One region of the Vibrio sp. B1FLJ16 genome, then DNA from elsewhere that is predicted to be linked to it. Evidence: predicted binding sites of a transcription regulator. Region 1 holds the regulator's gene; each other region holds the start of a gene.
What was found. Region 1 encodes PurR, which represses purine synthesis genes. Its sites were predicted from a motif close to TNANGNAAACGTTTNCNTNA; they were not measured.
Positions count from the first base shown of each region.

Region 2: the regulator PurR is predicted to act here: its motif matches at 2,619-2,638, upstream of KHN79_RS00800 (uracil-xanthine permease family protein).
Region 3: the regulator PurR is predicted to act here: its motif matches at 2,697-2,716, upstream of guaB (IMP dehydrogenase).
Region 4: the regulator PurR is predicted to act here: its motif matches at 2,711-2,730, upstream of purE (5-(carboxyamino)imidazole ribonucleotide mutase).

Region 1 covers NZ_HG992749.1:1,979,966-1,984,562, reverse strand. The annotation lists gene KHN79_RS09005 (TVP38/TMEM64 family protein) at 1-105, opposite strand, end outside; gene KHN79_RS09000 (TfoX/Sxy family DNA transformation protein) at 246-839, opposite strand; cyclic di-GMP riboswitch class I at 956-1,045, opposite strand; gene purR (HTH-type transcriptional repressor PurR) at 1,318-2,322, opposite strand; gene torD (molecular chaperone TorD) at 2,760-3,407, opposite strand; gene torR (two-component system response regulator TorR) at 3,672-4,385, shown strand; gene elyC (envelope biogenesis factor ElyC) at 4,476-4,597, opposite strand, start outside.
Region 2 covers NZ_HG992749.1:168,135-172,731, reverse strand. The annotation lists gene trmH (tRNA (guanosine(18)-2'-O)-methyltransferase TrmH) at 1-38, shown strand, start outside; gene recG (ATP-dependent DNA helicase RecG) at 474-2,555, shown strand; gene KHN79_RS00800 (uracil-xanthine permease family protein) at 2,803-4,191, shown strand; gene envZ (two-component system sensor histidine kinase EnvZ) at 4,277-4,597, opposite strand, start outside.
Region 3 covers NZ_HG992749.1:647,298-651,894, forward strand. The annotation lists gene KHN79_RS02955 (alanyl-tRNA editing protein) at 1-772, shown strand, start outside; gene KHN79_RS02960 (zinc ribbon domain-containing protein) at 1,061-1,285, shown strand; gene xseA (exodeoxyribonuclease VII large subunit) at 1,278-2,609, opposite strand; gene guaB (IMP dehydrogenase) at 2,844-4,310, shown strand; gene guaA (glutamine-hydrolyzing GMP synthase) at 4,410-4,597, shown strand, end outside.
Region 4 covers NZ_HG992749.1:3,034,864-3,039,460, reverse strand. The annotation lists gene KHN79_RS13925 (DUF494 family protein) at 1-294, shown strand, start outside; gene KHN79_RS13920 (topoisomerase DNA-binding C4 zinc finger domain-containing protein) at 373-942, shown strand; gene KHN79_RS13915 (5-(carboxyamino)imidazole ribonucleotide synthase) at 1,017-2,150, opposite strand; gene purE (5-(carboxyamino)imidazole ribonucleotide mutase) at 2,155-2,640, opposite strand; gene KHN79_RS13905 (L-threonylcarbamoyladenylate synthase) at 2,842-3,399, shown strand; gene hemF (oxygen-dependent coproporphyrinogen oxidase) at 3,447-4,364, shown strand; gene aroE (shikimate dehydrogenase) at 4,467-4,597, shown strand, end outside.

The DNA of each region.
Region 1 (4,597 bases):
TTGTTGAGCTTTGGCGTTCTCTAAAGTGAGGTATTGGCTAAAACTTGCAGCCAGTACAATGATCGTTAACAGTAGGATTAACCCAAAAATCAGTTTCTTATTCATATTTTACTCCAGAAGGGTTACCTTTTCCCAACTCATAACGGATACAGTAGGTATAGACAGCTTGAGGCAGAAAAAAATTTCAAAAAAAAACCGCAGACGAAGCTGCGGTTTTAGAAGTTTAAGGAAATTTAGCTGAATACTTATCTCGAAAGAGCGTTTTTCAACTCTTCTCGTCTAGATTGAGGTACGACGCTCCAATGAGTGCCGTTTATTGCGCCTTCTAAGGCCCAGAGCAGTTCAATGCTAACCTTTGCTGAGTGAGAGTCACGTATCGCTTTATAAGCGCTTAGTGCACCTTCTTCTTCAAGCTGTTCTACTGATTCAATACCAGCTTTTTTTAGCATTCGCTCTGTAGCGAGCCTTAAGTTAGGCAGATCTTTCAATCTGTCTGGCTTGCTAGTTGCTTGTTGTTTTTTTTCTAATTTAGCTTGTTCTAATGACTGCTTCGCCACTTCGACTAAGCGCTCACTTGATTCCCATAAGTCGTTGGAAATCGCGTAGTACTTAGTAACTACCGGAAACCCACGCTTTTTATAAACGTACGGTTTTAGTCCTTGTGTCTCGAAGTTAGATGAAGTCTGTTGGTCTGCTCGTATATGAAGTTGATCATTTACAACAAGTGCAAACATCGTTTCATCTGCGAAAAGCCCGAAGCCACCAAACATAGAGCGCGACTTGATCGTGCCAAGTGGCTCAAATAGCTTCATAGAATCTTTGAGTATCGGTTTATCCATGATGTGTTATCTCGGTGTAATTAATATTACGCCACCAAAAGTCAGGTCCGAGAGAATAGCAAATACATACAAGAATAATGTCATTAAAGGGTAAACTCATTATATGCATATTTGCCATCGGCAACCCCGCTACCTTTCATTCTATCAAATGGTTAAGGCCGGAAGCTTTGCGTCCCACCCTTTCGGATGGTTTGCCCTGTGCGTGACCATATGAGGATACTTGTTATCTTGAATTAACATCACGTTTTAGCGATCAAAATGTGATTTTCCTTCAAAAAATTGCAAGGTATTTATGGGTGCTTGTTCATATGTAAAAGATGTGATTATGCATGAGCTAGTTACTGTGTGATATGGATTGTAATTATATAAAACAGTGCTTTACTAATGTTATTTTTACGGTATGGGACTACGATAAAGAGACTAAAAATTTAATTTATCTGGATAAAAATAAGCGCTCATTAAGAGCGCTTATGGAGAGTTAGTTAAGTTTCTTTACCGTATTTCGGACGACCAACTCTGGTTGCATTTCAAAAATGCGTTTTTCGTGGTCTTTATCTTTAATACGTTCTAGTAGAATTTCGAACGCATTTTTACCAACACGACGTTTAGGTTGGTGAATCGTCGTCAATGGCGGAGAGAAGTATTCTGCCAACTCAATGTTGTCATAACCAATTACGGAAATATCGTCAGGGATCTTGATGCCGTTTTGCTGTAAGCGACTCATAAGGCCTAATGCCATCGTATCGTTAAAGCAGAAAACCGCTGTTGGGCGTTTTTCCATTGCCGTAATTTTATCCGCAACCAAAACAGCAGTGTCACACTCGAAATTCCCTTCAAGAATCCAGTCTTCATTCACAGGAATGTTTGCTTCTGCCATTGCTCGGCGGAAGCCGACTATACGCTCTTTACAGGCTAACTTATCAAAATGGCCGCTTAGGCAAGCAATATCAGTATGACCGTTTTCGATCAGATATTTGGTTGCGATGTAACCGCCTTCTTCTGAGTTATCCATGATTTTGTCGGCTTGTGAACTTTCCGGACCCCAGTCCATGACAACTTTTGGAATGTTAGAGTGGCGGTCGAGCATCTCATTTAGCTCTTCCGTTAAGTCAGAACACATGACTAAGATCCCATCAACGCGTTTTTCCGCAAGCATACGAATGTAATCGCGTTGCTTTTCGTAGATACCACCGGTATTACATAAGATCAGTGTGTAACCTTGACGGTAACAGTAGCTCTCAACACCATCAATGACTTCAGAGAAGAACAGGTTAGTCGATTGCGTTACCAACATACCAATAGTACGAGTTGAGTTACATTTCAGACTGCGAGCAACCGCACTTGGTGCATAGTTAAGCTCATCAACTGCTTTCATAACTTTTTCTTGCGTTGCTTCTGCAACAAAACGCGTCTTATTGATAACGTGTGAAACTGTGGTGGTTGAAACGCCGGCTAATCGAGCAACGTCTTTTATAGTGGCCATAAATGGTGTCCTGTATCGAGCTACTTAATATACCATTGAAGATAAACCGTTCTGCCTAATCCCTTTCGCAAACTCAGTGCAATAATCGCTTGCACACAGAGTTCGCATAGCGTTGGTTTCTCCTGAAACAGTAAAAGGTTTGTAGCGATATAATAGGCTGAGGCTGCCGATTTTCCTAAATTGAGCGAAATAGCGAACTTCAACCTGTAAAGAAAACACAAAAACCGCTATTATTTCAGCGGTTTACATGAAAATCATATTTAATCGTTTGCGTTCACATTTTAGCTCTATATGGACGAGCTCGCAATAATAACAGCAATAATTTTGCGTATTTCAAGTCACATTTTGATGGCTAAAAAAGTTAGTGTTTTCAATCAGGTTAACGCAAGAGAAAATCCGCAAACCTGGTGTGAGAATTTTCTGAAAAAAGACAATGCCTATTCACCAGTAAGATAAGTACTGTCTAGTTTGCAAAATGCAACGAGTAATTGTGCAACGCTGGCATAGAAACCAAACTCATCTAATTGATGACACTTTGCAGAGAATTGAGGCAACCAAGACATGAGTTGATGCTCAATGAAATGGTTCTGCTGAACAAAGGCTTCTTCCATATGCTTTTCCTGCTCGTACTCGTTGGAGCGAATGATCATGTTGCCCAAAAAATCGAGTTCTACGGCTAGGTGATCAGCAGGTTCGTTAAGTTTGTCATCGACTTGTACACCAAAATCTGCCATCAACTTTGCCATTTCTTCCGCTGGCTTATCGTTTAGTAAACCAGATTTACCGATATACATAGAAGCATAGGGCAGAGCACCGTACTTTTCTGTTTTAAGAAACAATTCACAAAAGTCAGCTGCTAATTCAAGCTGAGCGTCTTCACGGTCTTGCAGCCGGTTTAGTGCATCGACGAGGTTATTAACCGCGAGTTTCAGAGACTCGTTTTCACCTAAGCCAGCTAAAAAACTACGAATTTCTACACTGTGGTAAGCCTCTAGATCTTTGTCGGTCAGCTCTTTGGCGAACAAGCTAGAAAACCACCAGTAAATTTCGGCACGTTTTTCATTAAAAGCTTTCACTTCTTGCATTTCAGGCTCCTGAATTATGCTTTATGTTTTGCATCAGAATATAAATAACGAATGTCCTTTAAGTGTAATCAAATAAAATGAACAGCAGTAACTATAATTATGAAGTTTTATAAGGAAATATGTCTGTTTATTAACAGTGTCCGGTAAGCTTGTTTTGAGTCAACAAAATCGTTAAATATTGCTTTTTCGTGTGTCTGTGACTAGAAATGTTAATAGTTATGAATAGAATAAAACTCTGATAATAAATGACGGAAAGTGGTGTAAATGAGCTATCACGTATTAGTCGTAGAGGATGATATTGTAACTCGAAGTAAGTTAGCGGGTTATTTCCAAAGTGAAGGTTATACTGTGAGCGAAGCAGAAAGCGGCGCAGAGATGCGGGAAGTACTGCAAGCGGAAAAAGTAGACCTTATCATGCTGGATATTAACCTGCCGGGCGAAGATGGCCTGATGCTTACGCGTGAATTACGCAGCCAATCGGATATTGGTATTATATTAGTCACAGGACGCACGGATAGCATTGATAAAATTGTTGGCCTGGAAATGGGGGCAGACGATTATGTCACCAAGCCTTTTGAACTCAGGGAATTACTAGTTCGAGTAAAAAATCTGTTATGGCGTATATCGATTGCGCGTGACGGGTCGAGTAAAGCCGCTAGCGAAGCAAACGAGCAACATATTGTACGTTTTGGCGAGTGGACATTTGATATTCAACGCCGTGCGCTCAGCCGAAATGGTGAACCTGTCAAATTAACGAAAGCGGAATATGAGCTGCTGGTTGCTCTATCTTCACACCCGAACAAAGTATTAAGTCGCGAACGTATTTTGAATATGATCAGTCATCGTGTTGATGCGCCTAATGACCGTACTATCGATGTTCTGATTCGACGAATGCGCGCTAAAATGGAGTTTGATCCGAAGAACCCGCAAATTTTTGTGACGGTTCATGGTGAAGGTTATATGTTCGCTGGTGATTAAAACACAGAAGATGAGAATTTAAAAAGGAGAGCATTCGCTCTCCTTTTTGGTACTGGTAAGCTGCCGAATGTAATGCAGCCAGTACGATTGCTATTTAGGCTCAACCATAGGCGTATCAGCGACAGTATCACGCATGCGTTGCCAGATACTGCCGAGATACTCATGCCAGAAAACTTCGGTTTGCTCTAAGTAGCGAGCTTTAGGCGAGTATT
Region 2 (4,597 bases), 1.3 Mb from region 1:
CAGATGAAGCATGGTGGAAAGAGATGCAGCAAAAATAGGTTCTAGGTAAAAGAAAGGCCCTAGATCCTAGGGGGAGCTTGTTGGAAATAAAGCGATAAACGTAGATTGTTATATTTGCTTTTTGGGAATACAGACTACCGAATGTTCGCTTTCCGTATTCAGCCTCCTTTTCCGTCATTCCGAGGAGCCATAGCGACATCAGGAATCTACGTACAACTAATGCAGAAGCGAAGCTAACGCCTTAAGCACCAGTACTCGCGGAAAGTAGATTCTGAATCACGCTCCTTCGTCGCTGTCCAGAATGACGAATTTTAACCATTGAGCTCTGTAATCCGTAAGCGAAGCGCTCCGTATTCCTAGTCTTTTTCTAGGACCTAGGACCTTCTTTACCCTAGGATCTTTATTTATTCCTGTACAAAAACACAGCTCAGTGGTTAACATACTGCAATGTTAACCATTTTCCTGAGCCTGCTATGTCTGCCCAACTGTTATCTGCTGTTCCATTATCCTCACTTTCCGGGGTTGGCGCTAAAGTCGCAGAAAAACTTGCCAAAGTTGGCTTGCACTCGGTTCAGGATTTATTGTTCCATCTTCCTCTCCGCTACGAAGATCGTACTCGTATTTACCCTATCGCCAAACTGCATGCTGGTCTCTGGGCTGCCGTTCAAGGTAAGGTCATGGCGGTAGATACCATCTTCGGTAAGCGCAAGATGCTGACGGTAAAAATCAGCGACGGTAATGGCACCATCACGCTGCGTTTTTTTAACTTTACCGCAGGCATGAAGAACAACTTTGCTCAAGGTAAGTTAGTACACGCTTACGGAGAAGTAAAACGTGGCGGGGTTGGGCTGGAAATCGTTCATCCTGATTACAAGTTTTGCGTCGGCGAGCAAAAGCCCGACGTCGAACAAAACCTGACTCCCGTTTACCCAACGACAGATGGGCTAAGGCAAATCACGCTGCGTAACCTCACTGAGCAGGCACTGACGTTACTTGATAAAGCCGCAGTGCAAGAGTTGTTGCCGTCCGGATTGTACAATCATCAAATCACCATGTCGCAGGCGCTGCATACTATTCACAGGCCGCCGCCAACCATTAATCTGGATGAGTTTGATGAAGGTAAACACCCGGCACAAATTCGCCTGATAATGGAAGAACTGCTAGCGCAAAACCTCTCTATGCTGGCGGTGCGCAGTAAAGGGCAACAAGACATTGCCTTGCCCCTTTCCCAGTGTGAAAAACTGAAAAACCAACTGCTGGCACAACTGCCATTCTCACCGACTAATGCCCAGTCACGGGTAGTGAAAGAGATTGAAAGCGATCTCGAAAAACCACATCCGATGATGCGTCTTGTCCAGGGCGATGTGGGTTCAGGTAAAACGCTGGTTGCGGCATTAGCTGCCGTCCGGGCGATTGAACACGGTTATCAAGTAGCACTCATGGCACCAACCGAGCTTCTTGCTGAGCAGCACGCGATTAATTTTGCCAACTGGTTCGAAGCTATGGGCATTCAGGTCGGCTGGTTGGCGGGCAAACTAAAAGGTAAAGCCAAAGAAACAGAACTCGCACGTATTGCCAGTGGTGAGGCGCAGATGGTAGTGGGTACTCACGCGCTGTTTCAGGAACATGTCGAATTTCATCACCTGGCACTGGTCATTATCGATGAACAACACCGTTTTGGTGTCCACCAGCGCTTAGAGCTGCGCGAAAAAGGCGCTAAGCAAGGCGCTTATCCGCATCAGTTGATCATGACCGCCACGCCTATTCCGCGCACTTTAGCTATGACCGCCTATGCAGATTTAGAAACCTCGGTGATTGACGAGCTACCACCGGGACGAACGCCGATTCAGACCGTCGCGATTCCAGATACTAAACGCGATGACATTGTTGAACGTGTTCGTCACGCCTGTCTTAACGAAGGCAAACAGGCTTACTGGGTGTGTACCCTGATTGATGAATCAGAAGTGCTAGAAGCGCAAGCCGCCGCCGATACTGCGGAAGAGCTGCAGCGCAAACTGCCTGATGTGAAAATTGGCCTGGTTCACGGCCGCATGAAACCGACGGAAAAACAGGCGGTAATGCAGGACTTTAAAGACAACAAGCTCCACCTGCTGGTCGCAACAACCGTGATAGAGGTTGGCGTAGACGTACCGAACTCTAGCCTGATGATCATCGAAAACCCAGAACGACTGGGTCTGGCTCAGCTGCACCAGCTAAGAGGCCGTGTAGGACGAGGCTCTGTCGCCAGCCACTGTGTTTTGCTCTACCACTCGCCACTGTCGAAAACAGCCCAAAAACGTCTCGGGGTACTGCGTGAAAGCAATGACGGTTTTGTTATCGCACAGAAAGATTTAGAAATACGTGGTCCTGGTGAGTTATTAGGTACCAAGCAAACTGGTCTGGCTGATTTTAAGATTGCCGACTTAGTCAGAGATCAGCGCTTAATTCCCGAAGTTCAGCGCATTGCGCGCCACATTCATGACAATTACCCTTCGAACGCGACTGCCATTATTGACCGTTGGTTAGGTGAGCGTGACATTTATTCCAAGGCATAGTCCCCCCAAAGTTTAATAAATAAAATGGCGAAAAAAACAGAGTTATCGCCATTTATTTCCGCAAGAAGCAATCGTTTGCTTTTTAGTTAAATCACTCTATAATCGCGCACAACTTTTAGGGTCTGTTGACCCCAACCAACCTGAGCTGACACTGATTAACAGCAATCACAGATCAAAACATCAGCTCCGTCCAGACCTCCCATTCAGCGAGCTCTGGGGAAGAAACATTGCGACAAGCGAGAAAAACATGACAACTTCAAACCGACCTTCGGAACTGGTCTATCAGTTAAATGATCGTCCACCACTGCCACAAACGATTTTTGCAGCCGTTCAGCACCTGATGGCGATGTTCGTTGCCGTTATCACTCCCTCATTGATCATCTGTCAGTCTTTAGGTGTTCCGGCAGATCAGACCAATACCATCATCAGCATGTCTCTGTTTGCATCAGGGGTCTCTTCCTTTATTCAGATCCGCACCTTTGGTCCGGTTGGTTCCGGGCTGCTGTCCGTACAAGGCACCAGCTTTAACTTTTTGGGTCCAATCATTGGTGCCGGTTTATCCTTAAAAGCCGGCGGAGCAGACATCAGTACCATGATGGCGGCGATATTCGGTACCATTCTGGTCGCCTCATTCGCGGAGATTCTGCTTTCCCGAGTCCTTGAGCACGCGCGCCGCATCATTACCCCGCTGGTGTCAGGTATCGTAGTCACTCTGATTGGTCTGACACTGATTCAGGTCGGCTTGGTCTCTGTGGGCGGAGGCTACGCCGCGATGGGTGACGGCACGTTCGGCAGTCTGGACAAGCTTGCGCTGGCAGGAACCGTACTTGGCTTAATTGTAATTCTGAACCGCTCTAACAATCCGTACATACGCGTAGCTTCTATAGTGATTGCTATGCTGGTTGGCTATGTAATGGCGTACTTTATGGGCATGGTAGACACATCAAAACTGAGTGAAACCAATCTGGTTGCACTGCCTATACCAATGCAGTTTGGTTTATCTTTTGACTGGTCACTGTTTATCCCGCTGGTACTGATTTTCTTTATTACCGCGCTGGAAGCCATTGGTGATATTACCGCAACATCAGAAGTATCAGGCGAACCGGTAAAAGGACCGGTTTACATGAAACGTATCAAAGGCGGCGTTTTGGCAGACGGCCTGAACTCTGCTATTGCTGCTATCTTTAACAGCTTTCCAAACTCTACGTTCAGCCAGAACAACGGCATCATTATGCTGACAGGCGTAGCAAGCCGCTACGTTGGTTATTTCATCTCTGGCATGCTGGTTGTACTTGGCTTATTCCCGGGTGTGGCGAGCTTCGTACAGCTTATTCCTGAACCTGTGCTTGGCGGCGCAACGATCGTGATGTTCGGTACGATTGCAGCAGCAGGTGTACGTATTATCTCTCGTGTGGAGCTAGACCGCCGTGCCATTCTTATCATGGCGCTATCATTTTCTATGGGTCTGGGTATTGCTCAGAAACCAGAGATTCTGCAGTTCATGCCGGAGTTTATTAAGAGTATTTTCTCAACTGGTGTGGCTGCCGGTGGTATCACGGCGATCATCCTTAACCTGCTGTTACCTGAAAAACTGGCAGACGAAGAACTTGCTACTCAGGAAGTTAAAGAATCCTAAACTGATCATAGGATAAGACAAAGCCCGACCTCAAAGCTGAGGTCGGGCTTTTTATTTGTATCGGTGATTATCTAAGTTGGCAAACTCACTTAGTCGGGAAACTGATTTGTACGATCAAGCCACCTTCACTGCGGTTGCGCATCACCACCGAACCTGAATGCTGGCTGACAATTCGCTTAACGATTGCCAGACCAAGTCCGGTGCCCTCACTGCCACGGGCGGTGTCACCCCGCGTAAACGGTTCAAACAGTTTACCGATCTGCCCCGGTTCAATCCCAGGTCCGTTATCTTCAACGGTTACCCAGACCAGCTGATTATCTGCCGTCATCCCCGTCGAGACTTTAATCCATCCATTTCCGTAACGAACCGCATTAACCACTAAATTGGTCACCGCGCGTTTTATCGC
Region 3 (4,597 bases), 1.3 Mb from region 1:
AACACCTTTTCATCCGGTAAGTCACATTTGGCCAGATCACCCCGCAGATAAAGGCGTTATTCAGGTAAACGGAGAAACGGTTGAGGTGATCGACTGTCAGGTTGGAGCTGTGGAGCAAGCTACCAATATACTGTATGTCGGAACGACAATTCCTGTAAAACGGGATACAGAAGGTTGGGCGTTTGTTGTAGTGCATGTATTACCAAGAACAGAATCTCTGAAGTCTGGAACTACGGTCACCTTGCAAGTCGACAAAACCTATCAGCTTGCACTGAGCCGCGGCCATAGTGCAGGGCATTTGGCCTACTTAGCCCTAAATAAAGTTCTGGCCGAAGCGTATTGGCGTAAAGATGCCGATCGCAAAGACCCTCATGGCAACTATGACTTCAACAGCTATGCTCAGGAGAGTAGTTTTGTGACGCCTGATAAATGTCTGGATACCTACCGTTTAGGTAAAACACTCCGTAAAAGAGGTTTAAACAGCGCAGATATGTTGTCTGACCTTGTTGAGATAGAACATAAGGTAAATGCTCAGTTAGAAGAATGGTTGCTGCGTGATGAGGCGATCATTATCGAGTGCCAAGGCGAAAGTCTTACCGATTCCCGTTATTGGAAATGTGATTTAGGGGAGGGCGACATTGCGGTTATCCCTTGTGGCGGAACGCATGCGAACCGCTTAGGTGAGTTCGAATCTATACTGGTATCATTTATCGAGCAAGGCCCTCAGATTATTGAAATGCACACCGAAGTAAAACCTAATACAGGAAGTTAGATCTTTTTGTGAAATTCTGAGCTTGAATGATTTTTCACTTACGTTCAGGTTTATTGTCTGTTTTAAATTGAAATGCAGAACATGTAACTTATGCTTTCGGTATGTGGTGATATAAATATTCTTTTAGAGGGTGATCGCTGATCAAAAGGGAATTATCCGATGATCAGGGTAAGATCTTTTTAACCAAGTCCTATATAACTGTAAACAGGCTAAAGTGACGCGGATCAACGTTATCGAGCAATTCAACGAGATAAACTAGATAAAAGTAATTTGAAAGGTGGAAGTAAAATGCAACAGAACATCTGTCCGACTTGTAACGTCGAATTAGAGTGGACGGGTCAGTATCACTGTAATCAGTGCGACTCGGATTTCAGAAAGGTAGGGTTTTGTCCTGATTGCGATGCTGAGCTAGAAAAACTTCAGGCTTGTGGAGCCGCGAATTACTTCTGCAATACCTGCAATGAACTCAAATCAAAATCCAGGGTTCGGTTTGAGTTTCAAAAGATCAGTTAACAGTAGAACGAATCTCGCCATCGGCTAAACGGGTGACTAACAGGTCGCCCGTTTTCACCTCTTCAGCCTGAGTAATCACTTTGCCTTGCTCAGTCTGGGTGATCGAATAGCCACGCTTCAAGGTGGCAAGAGGGCTGACCGTATCTAGCTTTTCTGCGGCAATAGCCAGTTGGTGACGCATGGTTAGTAACTTACGATCCATCGCATCCATTAGCTTTTGTTCTGCACGTTCTAACTTCGATTTCTGCTCAGCTAATTGCTTTACAGGAGAGTTTAACTGCAGACGATAATGTTTGCGCTCAACCGCTTGTTGGCGGGTATCAATAAATCGCTGCATTGCTCTTCGCAGACGTGTATCCAGCTCGTCGAGTTGCTGAGACTGACGTTGTAGCTGATAGTTTGGATGCTGACGTTCTAAACGGTGGAGCAGTTTTGTGCTTTGTTGCCTTTGTGTCGCTAAGTAGTAACGCATTGCGCTGGCTAGCTTATGCTGGCGGGTAATGAGAGCCTGGTCTTTATGGCTGTTGTCACGGCTTACCAGTTCAGCGGCTGCCGAAGGTGTTGGAGCCCGTACATCAGCAACAAAGTCGGCAATGGTCACATCGACTTCGTGTCCAACAGCACTGATGATCGGAATCTGGCTAGCCACGATCGTACGTGCAAGTATCTCATTATTAAAGCACCATAAGTCCTCTAAAGAGCCACCGCCACGACCGACAATCAATACATCACATTCATTGCGGCTGTTAGCACGGCCGATCGCCTGAGCAATCTGTATGGCAGCATCTTCTCCCTGAACCATGGTTGGGTATATCACAACCGGAAGCGAAGGATCACGACGTTTTAACACATCAAGAATATCGTAAAGTGCGGCTCCGGTTTTGGAAGTGATGACACCAACGCATTTCGGGTGCTCAGGCAAGGTGAGCTTGTTTGTCTGGGCAAACAAACCTTCTGCGGCCAGCTTCATCTTGAGCTCTTCGAACTCTTGCTGTAGACGACCATCACCTTCCGGCTGCATACTCTCGATAATAAGCTGGTAGTCACCTCGTGGCTCATACAGAGACAGGCGGGCTTTGACTAAAACTTGATTACCGTTGGCAGGTTTGAAAGTGACGCGACGATTGTTACCACGGAACATGGCACATTTAACTTGAGCACGGGAATCTTTAAGAGTGAGGTACCAGTGTCCCGAGACCGGAGCTGAGAAATTGGAGATCTCTCCGATAAGCCAGACGACACCCATTTCATTTTCCAACAACAGACGGACTTCTGCATTAAGACGGGAAACAGTGAAAATGTTTTGATTGGTCTGGGAGAGCACAGCTAATCTCGTAGACGTGAGTATGGAAGTTAGCGGCAATATAATACATAGCAAGGGGGTAAATGCAAGAAAAAAATTAAAAAATTTGTAGTCAAGCGATTGCGTTAACCGTATAATCCCTCCGCAATATCTAATCCAAATGTAGCTTGTAAACAAAAACTCGCTGCCCTCATTATGCGAAACGATGAGACTTTGGATTGTTTTTTTTACTCCTCTAATTGTGAGATATTGCAAATGCTAAGAATTGCCAAAGAAGCGCTGACATTCGACGACGTACTGCTAGTGCCAGCACACTCCACCGTTCTCCCAAACACAGCTGATCTTCGCACTCAGCTGACGAAAAATATTGCTCTGAATATTCCGATGATTTCTGCGTCTATGGATACAGTGACGGAAGCTCGTTTAGCTATCGCACTTGCGCAGGAAGGCGGTATTGGCTTTATCCACAAGAACATGTCTATTGAGCAGCAAGCCGCTGAAGTTCGTAAAGTTAAAAAGTTCGAAGCGGGTGTGGTAACAGATCCTGTAACAGTAAACCCTGACGAAACGATTGCTGATGTAGTTGCACTGACTGAAAAGCACGGCTTCGCTGGTTTCCCTGTAGTAACTGAGCACAACGAACTGGTTGGTATCATCACTGGTCGTGACGTTCGTTTCGTTACAGACCTTTCTAAGAAAGTATCTTCAGTAATGACGCCAAAAGAAAGCCTGGCAGCAGTGAAAGAAGGTGCAACTCGCGCAGAAGTTCAAGAGAAAATGCATGAAGCTCGCGTAGAGAAAGTGCTGGTTGTGAATGATGATTTCAAACTTACCGGTATGATCACAGCGAAAGACTTCCACAAAGCTGAGCGTAAGCCTAACGCATGTAAAGATGAGCGTGGCCGTCTGCGTGTAGGTGCTGCAGTTGGTGCTGGTGCAGGTAACGAAGAACGCGTTGCAGCATTAGTTGAAGCGGGCGTTGATGTATTACTTATTGACTCTTCACACGGTCACTCTGAAGGTGTTCTGAATCGTATTCGCGAAACTCGCGCAGCATACCCAGATCTCGACATCATCGGTGGTAACGTAGCAACTGGTGCCGGCGCTAAAGCACTTATTGAAGCGGGCGTAAGCGCAGTAAAAGTTGGTATCGGCCCAGGCTCTATTTGTACGACTCGTATTGTAACCGGTGTGGGTGTTCCTCAAATCACAGCAATCGCAGATGCGGCTGAAGTTGCGAACGAATACGGCATTCCTGTAATTGCTGACGGCGGTATCCGTTTCTCTGGCGATATCTGTAAAGCAATCGTAGCTGGCGCATCATGTGTGATGGTTGGTTCTATGTTTGCAGGTACTGAAGAAGCTCCGGGTGAAGTGATTCTTTACAACGGACGTTCATACAAAGCTTACCGCGGCATGGGTTCTCTGGGCGCAATGTCTCAAGGTTCTTCTGACCGTTACTTCCAGTCTGATAATGCAGCAGACAAGCTTGTTCCTGAAGGTATCGAAGGTCGTATCGCATACAAAGGCCGCCTAAAAGAGATCGTACACCAACAAATGGGTGGTCTACGTTCAAGCATGGGTCTGACAGGTTCTGCAACTATCGAAGATATGCGTACTAAAGCTGAATTTGTACGTATTTCTGGCGCAGGTATGCAAGAGTCTCACGTACACGATGTTCAGATCACTAAGGAAGCACCAAACTACCGTCTAGGTAACTAATAGCCCGACGTAAACGTTTGCTTTTTCCTTGAAGCATTAATAAGAGGCGAGTACACTCGCCTCGGTTTTAATCACTTAGCCTAAAAAAGACTGCTCAAAATGACTAAAAATATCCATGACCAACGTATTCTGATCTTGGACTTCGGTTCTCAGTACACTCAATTAGTTGCTCGCCGCGTACGTGAAATCGGCGTTTACTGTGAACTGTGGAGCTGGGATGTAGAAGAAGCGGATATTCGTGAATTCAACCCAGATGGCATCATCCTGTCTGGTGGCCCTGAAAGCGT
Region 4 (4,597 bases), 1.1 Mb from region 1:
ATATCGGCGTGTATCGCATCGTCATCGACTCGTATTTACACTGCAAAAGAGATGCAGCGTCTGGATATAGAAAGCCGGGGCTTTTTGTTATTCCTTGAGCAAATCAATGTGTTGACGACAGAAACGCGTGAAATGGTCATTGACCGCGTGATGGGGCTGGAAACAAGCGAGTTTGAACTTGATGATCTGAAATGGATCATTCTGATGGTGCTGTTTAATGTACCGGGTAATGAAAATGCTTATACGCTGATGGAAGAGCTGTTATATACCAAGGAGCAGGGGATTCTTCACTAAGTTCAATCTAGACAAGTTCTGGTTCAATCATACTAACGGAGCTTGTCTATTTTGCATGCCTTCAATTAAGCGGTAACTATGAGTAGTAAAATCGACAACACCCTTTTCTCTGCGCATGAGCACGCTCTGGTTCATGAGCCTTGTCCAAAATGCGGCGGTGAGCTAACCCTCAAGCACGGTAAACACGGCCCGTTTCTCGGTTGCAATCACTATCCAAGTTGTGACTATATCAAAGCGTTGCACAGTAATGATGGTCACATCGTAAAAGAGCTCGGTGTACCGTGTCCTGATTGCGCGAATGAGCTGGTTCTGCGTCAGGGGCGTTACGGCATGTTTGTCGGGTGCAGTAATTACCCTGCTTGCCATCATATTGAGTCGATTAATCAGCCTGAACCAGAAAAGCAGTCTCAGGAGCAGTATGCTTGCCCCGATTGTGGCAAAGGTCATTTAGTTGAACGAAAGACGCGCTTCGGTAAAACATTTTATGCCTGTGATAATTACCCAAAGTGTAAGTTTGCCGTGAACCTACCTCCGGTCAAAGGCCAGTGTGAAGAGTGTGGGTTTACTTTGCTGGTTGAGAAGAAACTCGCCAGTGGTATCAAGTTGCAATGTGCAAACCGCAAGTGTCAGCATACTCAGCAAGGCTAATGAATCGAATAGAAATAAAAATGGTCGCATTTGAAGTGCGACCATTTTTATTTGTCTTGAGCTGGATGTGGATGCTAAGCCTGTGATTGTTTGGCAAACTCATGCACAGCAGGAAAAGCAACAGGATTCAACACTTCTGCTAATGCACAAACTCTGCGTTGCAGTTCTCCCGGGTAGTCACCACATACATTGATGTGACCCATTTTGCGCCCAGCGCGTTTCTCTTTACCGTACCAGTGGATATGGCAACCATCCATCGCCAGCAGTGCTTCTGGGAGCGTATCTTCTCCAAGAATGTTTACCATCGAGGTTTCGCGAATCAGTTTGGTGCTGCCTAGTGGCAAGCTGCACACTGCGCGCAGATGGTTTTCAAACTGGCAAGTTTCCGCACCTTGTTGTGTCCAGTGACCTGAGTTGTGTACCCGTGGAGCAATCTCATTAACCAACAAAGCACCATCGACATCAAAGAACTCGAGAGCTAATACGCCAACGTACTCCAGGCTGTCTGCAACTGCGGTGAACATTTGCTTGGCTTGATCTTGCAGCTCTGGTGCATCAATGGCTGTCGACAGGCTCAACACACCATTGGTGTGCACGTTTTCTGCCAGCGGATAAACTTCAACACTGCCATCTTTGCCGCGGGCGCCGACTAACGATACTTCACGGTTAAATGGCACAAACTCCTCAGCTACAATCGCTTGAGTTGGTGTTGTTGCGATGCACTCGGCCATTTCCATCCAGATAGCGTCTACCTGAGAAGCTTCTTTCAAGCGCCATTGTCCTTTCCCGTCGTAGCCGCCTAAAGCGCTTTTCAGCACCATTGGCATGCCGACGTGTTCAATGGCACGTTCAAAATCTTCCCGTGTTTCAATTACGTAGTACTTTGCGTTACGTACACCAGCATTATCTAATAATGCTTTTTCAAGACGTCGGTCACCGCCAGCCTTGATGGCTTCGGTACTAGGAAGGAACTTTCCGCTTTTTTCACAGATGTCGAGTACATCGTGAGGAATATGCTCGAATTCTGCTGTAATAACATCGACTTGTTCAATGGCATTTTCTAGACCATGTCCAAGCACGTGTTGAGTAAGAGGATGGACAACGTTACCGCTACCGACATCGTAAGCCGAGATTTGAATATTCAGTGGCGCACCAGCCAGAGACATCATACGAGCCAGCTGACCTGCTCCGAGAACCAGTACATGCATCCGATTAATCCTCAGCTGGGTTTGGGTTCGCCAGTACGGTTTCTGTCTGTTCATTACGGAACGCTTCGACTTTGGCCATGATGCTTTCATCATGAGTACCCAGAATCTGTGCTGCCAGGATGCCTGCGTTAGCTGCGCCCGCTTCGCCAATTGCCAACGTACCGACTGCGATACCTTTTGGCATTTGTACGATAGACAGCAGAGAGTCCATGCCTTTCAGTGCACGAGACTGAACCGGAACGCCGAGTACTGGCACACTGGTGAATGCCGCTGCCATGCCTGGAAGGTGAGCCGCGCCGCCCGCACCAGCGATGATCACTTTGATACCACGTTCTTTTGCACTGCTTGCGTAATCGGCTAACAGCTGAGGAGTACGGTGAGCTGACACCACTTTTGTTTCGTAAGACACACCAAACTGATCCAGCATGTCTGCTGCTAATTTCATGGTTGGCCAATCTGATTTAGAACCCATGATGATACCGACTTTCATCTCAAACTCCTTCAAGCTGCAAAATTAGGTGAGCTGATAAATTTGTGCGCATTATACGGGGATTTTTGTCTCAAGCAAACGTTTGCGTGGCTCGGTAAATGTTATTGATACATTTTATAAAAAAATAGCTTTAGTCTCTGAGAATGAATCTTTGTACACTTAGCGGCATAACATAATAATCAGACTATCAGGAAGTAATCGGTGGATAACTTTGAACAGGTGCTGAGCGCACTACAGCAAGGCGAAGTAATTGCCTATCCGACAGAGGGCGTTTTTGGTGTCGGGTGCGATCCGGACAACCCAGAAGCCATCCAAAAACTGCTGGAACTGAAACAACGTCCAGTAGAGAAGGGGCTTATTCTGATTGCGGCCAGTTATGAGCAGTTATTGCCTTATATTGATGAATCTCAACTTACTCAGGAGCAACTAGATAAAGTTCATGCAACCTGGCCGGGTCCGTACACTTGGATCATGCCTGCGAGCGATAAAGTATCTAATTGGGTTTCAGGGCAGTTTGATTCAATTGCTGTTCGTGTGACTGATCATCCTTTGGTGCAAAAAATGTGTAATGCATTCGGAAAGCCGTTAACCTCTACCAGCGCAAATCTTTCTGGCTTACCGCCGTGCATGACGACAGAAGAAGTTGAGCTGCAGTTAGGAGACAAACTGGTGGCGATTCTTCGTGGTGAAACCAGTGGCCGTGATAAACCAAGTGAGATTCGTGACGCTAAAACCTCGCAAATATTAAGACAGGGCTAACCCTGCCAGTTAGTTATCAATAGTTATCGGATAATAGGTAATAACGTATGTCAGTAATCGATAAGCATGCTGTAAAGCAGTTCCTGATGTCGCTTCAGGATTCTATTTGTCAGCAGTTAGAACAAGAAGATGGAAAGGCCGTCTTTGTCGAAGATGCATGGCATCGTGAGCCGGGCGAGCGCCTTGGTGGTGGTGGTCGTTCTCGAGTCCTGCGTGATGGCCATGTTTTTGAGCAGGGCGGGGTAAACTTTTCTCATGTTGAAGGAAAAGAAATGCCAGCGTCAGCGACAGCTCATCGTCCAGAGTTGGCTGGTCGCCGCTTTGAAGCGATGGGTGTTTCTCTGGTTATTCACCCTAAAAACCCTTATGTACCGACTTCTCATGCTAACGTACGTTTCTTCATTGCAGAAAAAGAGGGAGAAGACCCTATTTGGTGGTTTGGTGGTGGTTTCGACCTGACTCCTTTCTATCCTTTTGAAGAAGACTGTCAGTCGTGGCACGATACAGCAAAGACAATCTGTGCCCCGTTTGGTGATGACGTTTATGCCGATCACAAAGCATGGTGTGATAAGTACTTCTTCCTTCCACACCGAAACGAAACGCGTGGTGTTGGTGGTTTGTTCTTTGATGATTTGAACCATTGGGAATTTGATAAGTGTTTCGATTACATTAAAGCGGTAGGCGAAGGCTTCTGTCAGGCTTACTTACCTATTGTTGCGCGACGTAAAGATATTGAGTTCGGCGAGCGTGAGCGCGATTTCCAACTGTACCGCCGTGGTCGCTATGTGGAGTTTAACTTAGTGTATGACCGTGGCACGTTATTTGGCTTACAAAGTGGCGGGCGTACTGAGTCGATTCTGATGTCGATGCCGCCGTTAGCACGATGGGAATACAGCTACCAACCGGAACCAGGCACACCTGAAGCTGAACTTTACGAGCGATACCTAAAACCACGCGAGTGGTAAGCGCTGAATCTCCTTTTCTATATAGATAGATAGTGATAGGGTCATCTTTAATCAGATGGCCCTGTTTTTCTCTGTATTTAGGTAAGGAATAAAGGTAAGGAAATGACTCAGCAAATTGATCGCTACGCCGTGTTTGGTAATCCTATCGGGCATAGTAAGTCGCCATTTATCCATACACTCTTTGCTCGCCAAACTAATCAGTCACTGACTTATACGGCTGAATGTGCGCCAGT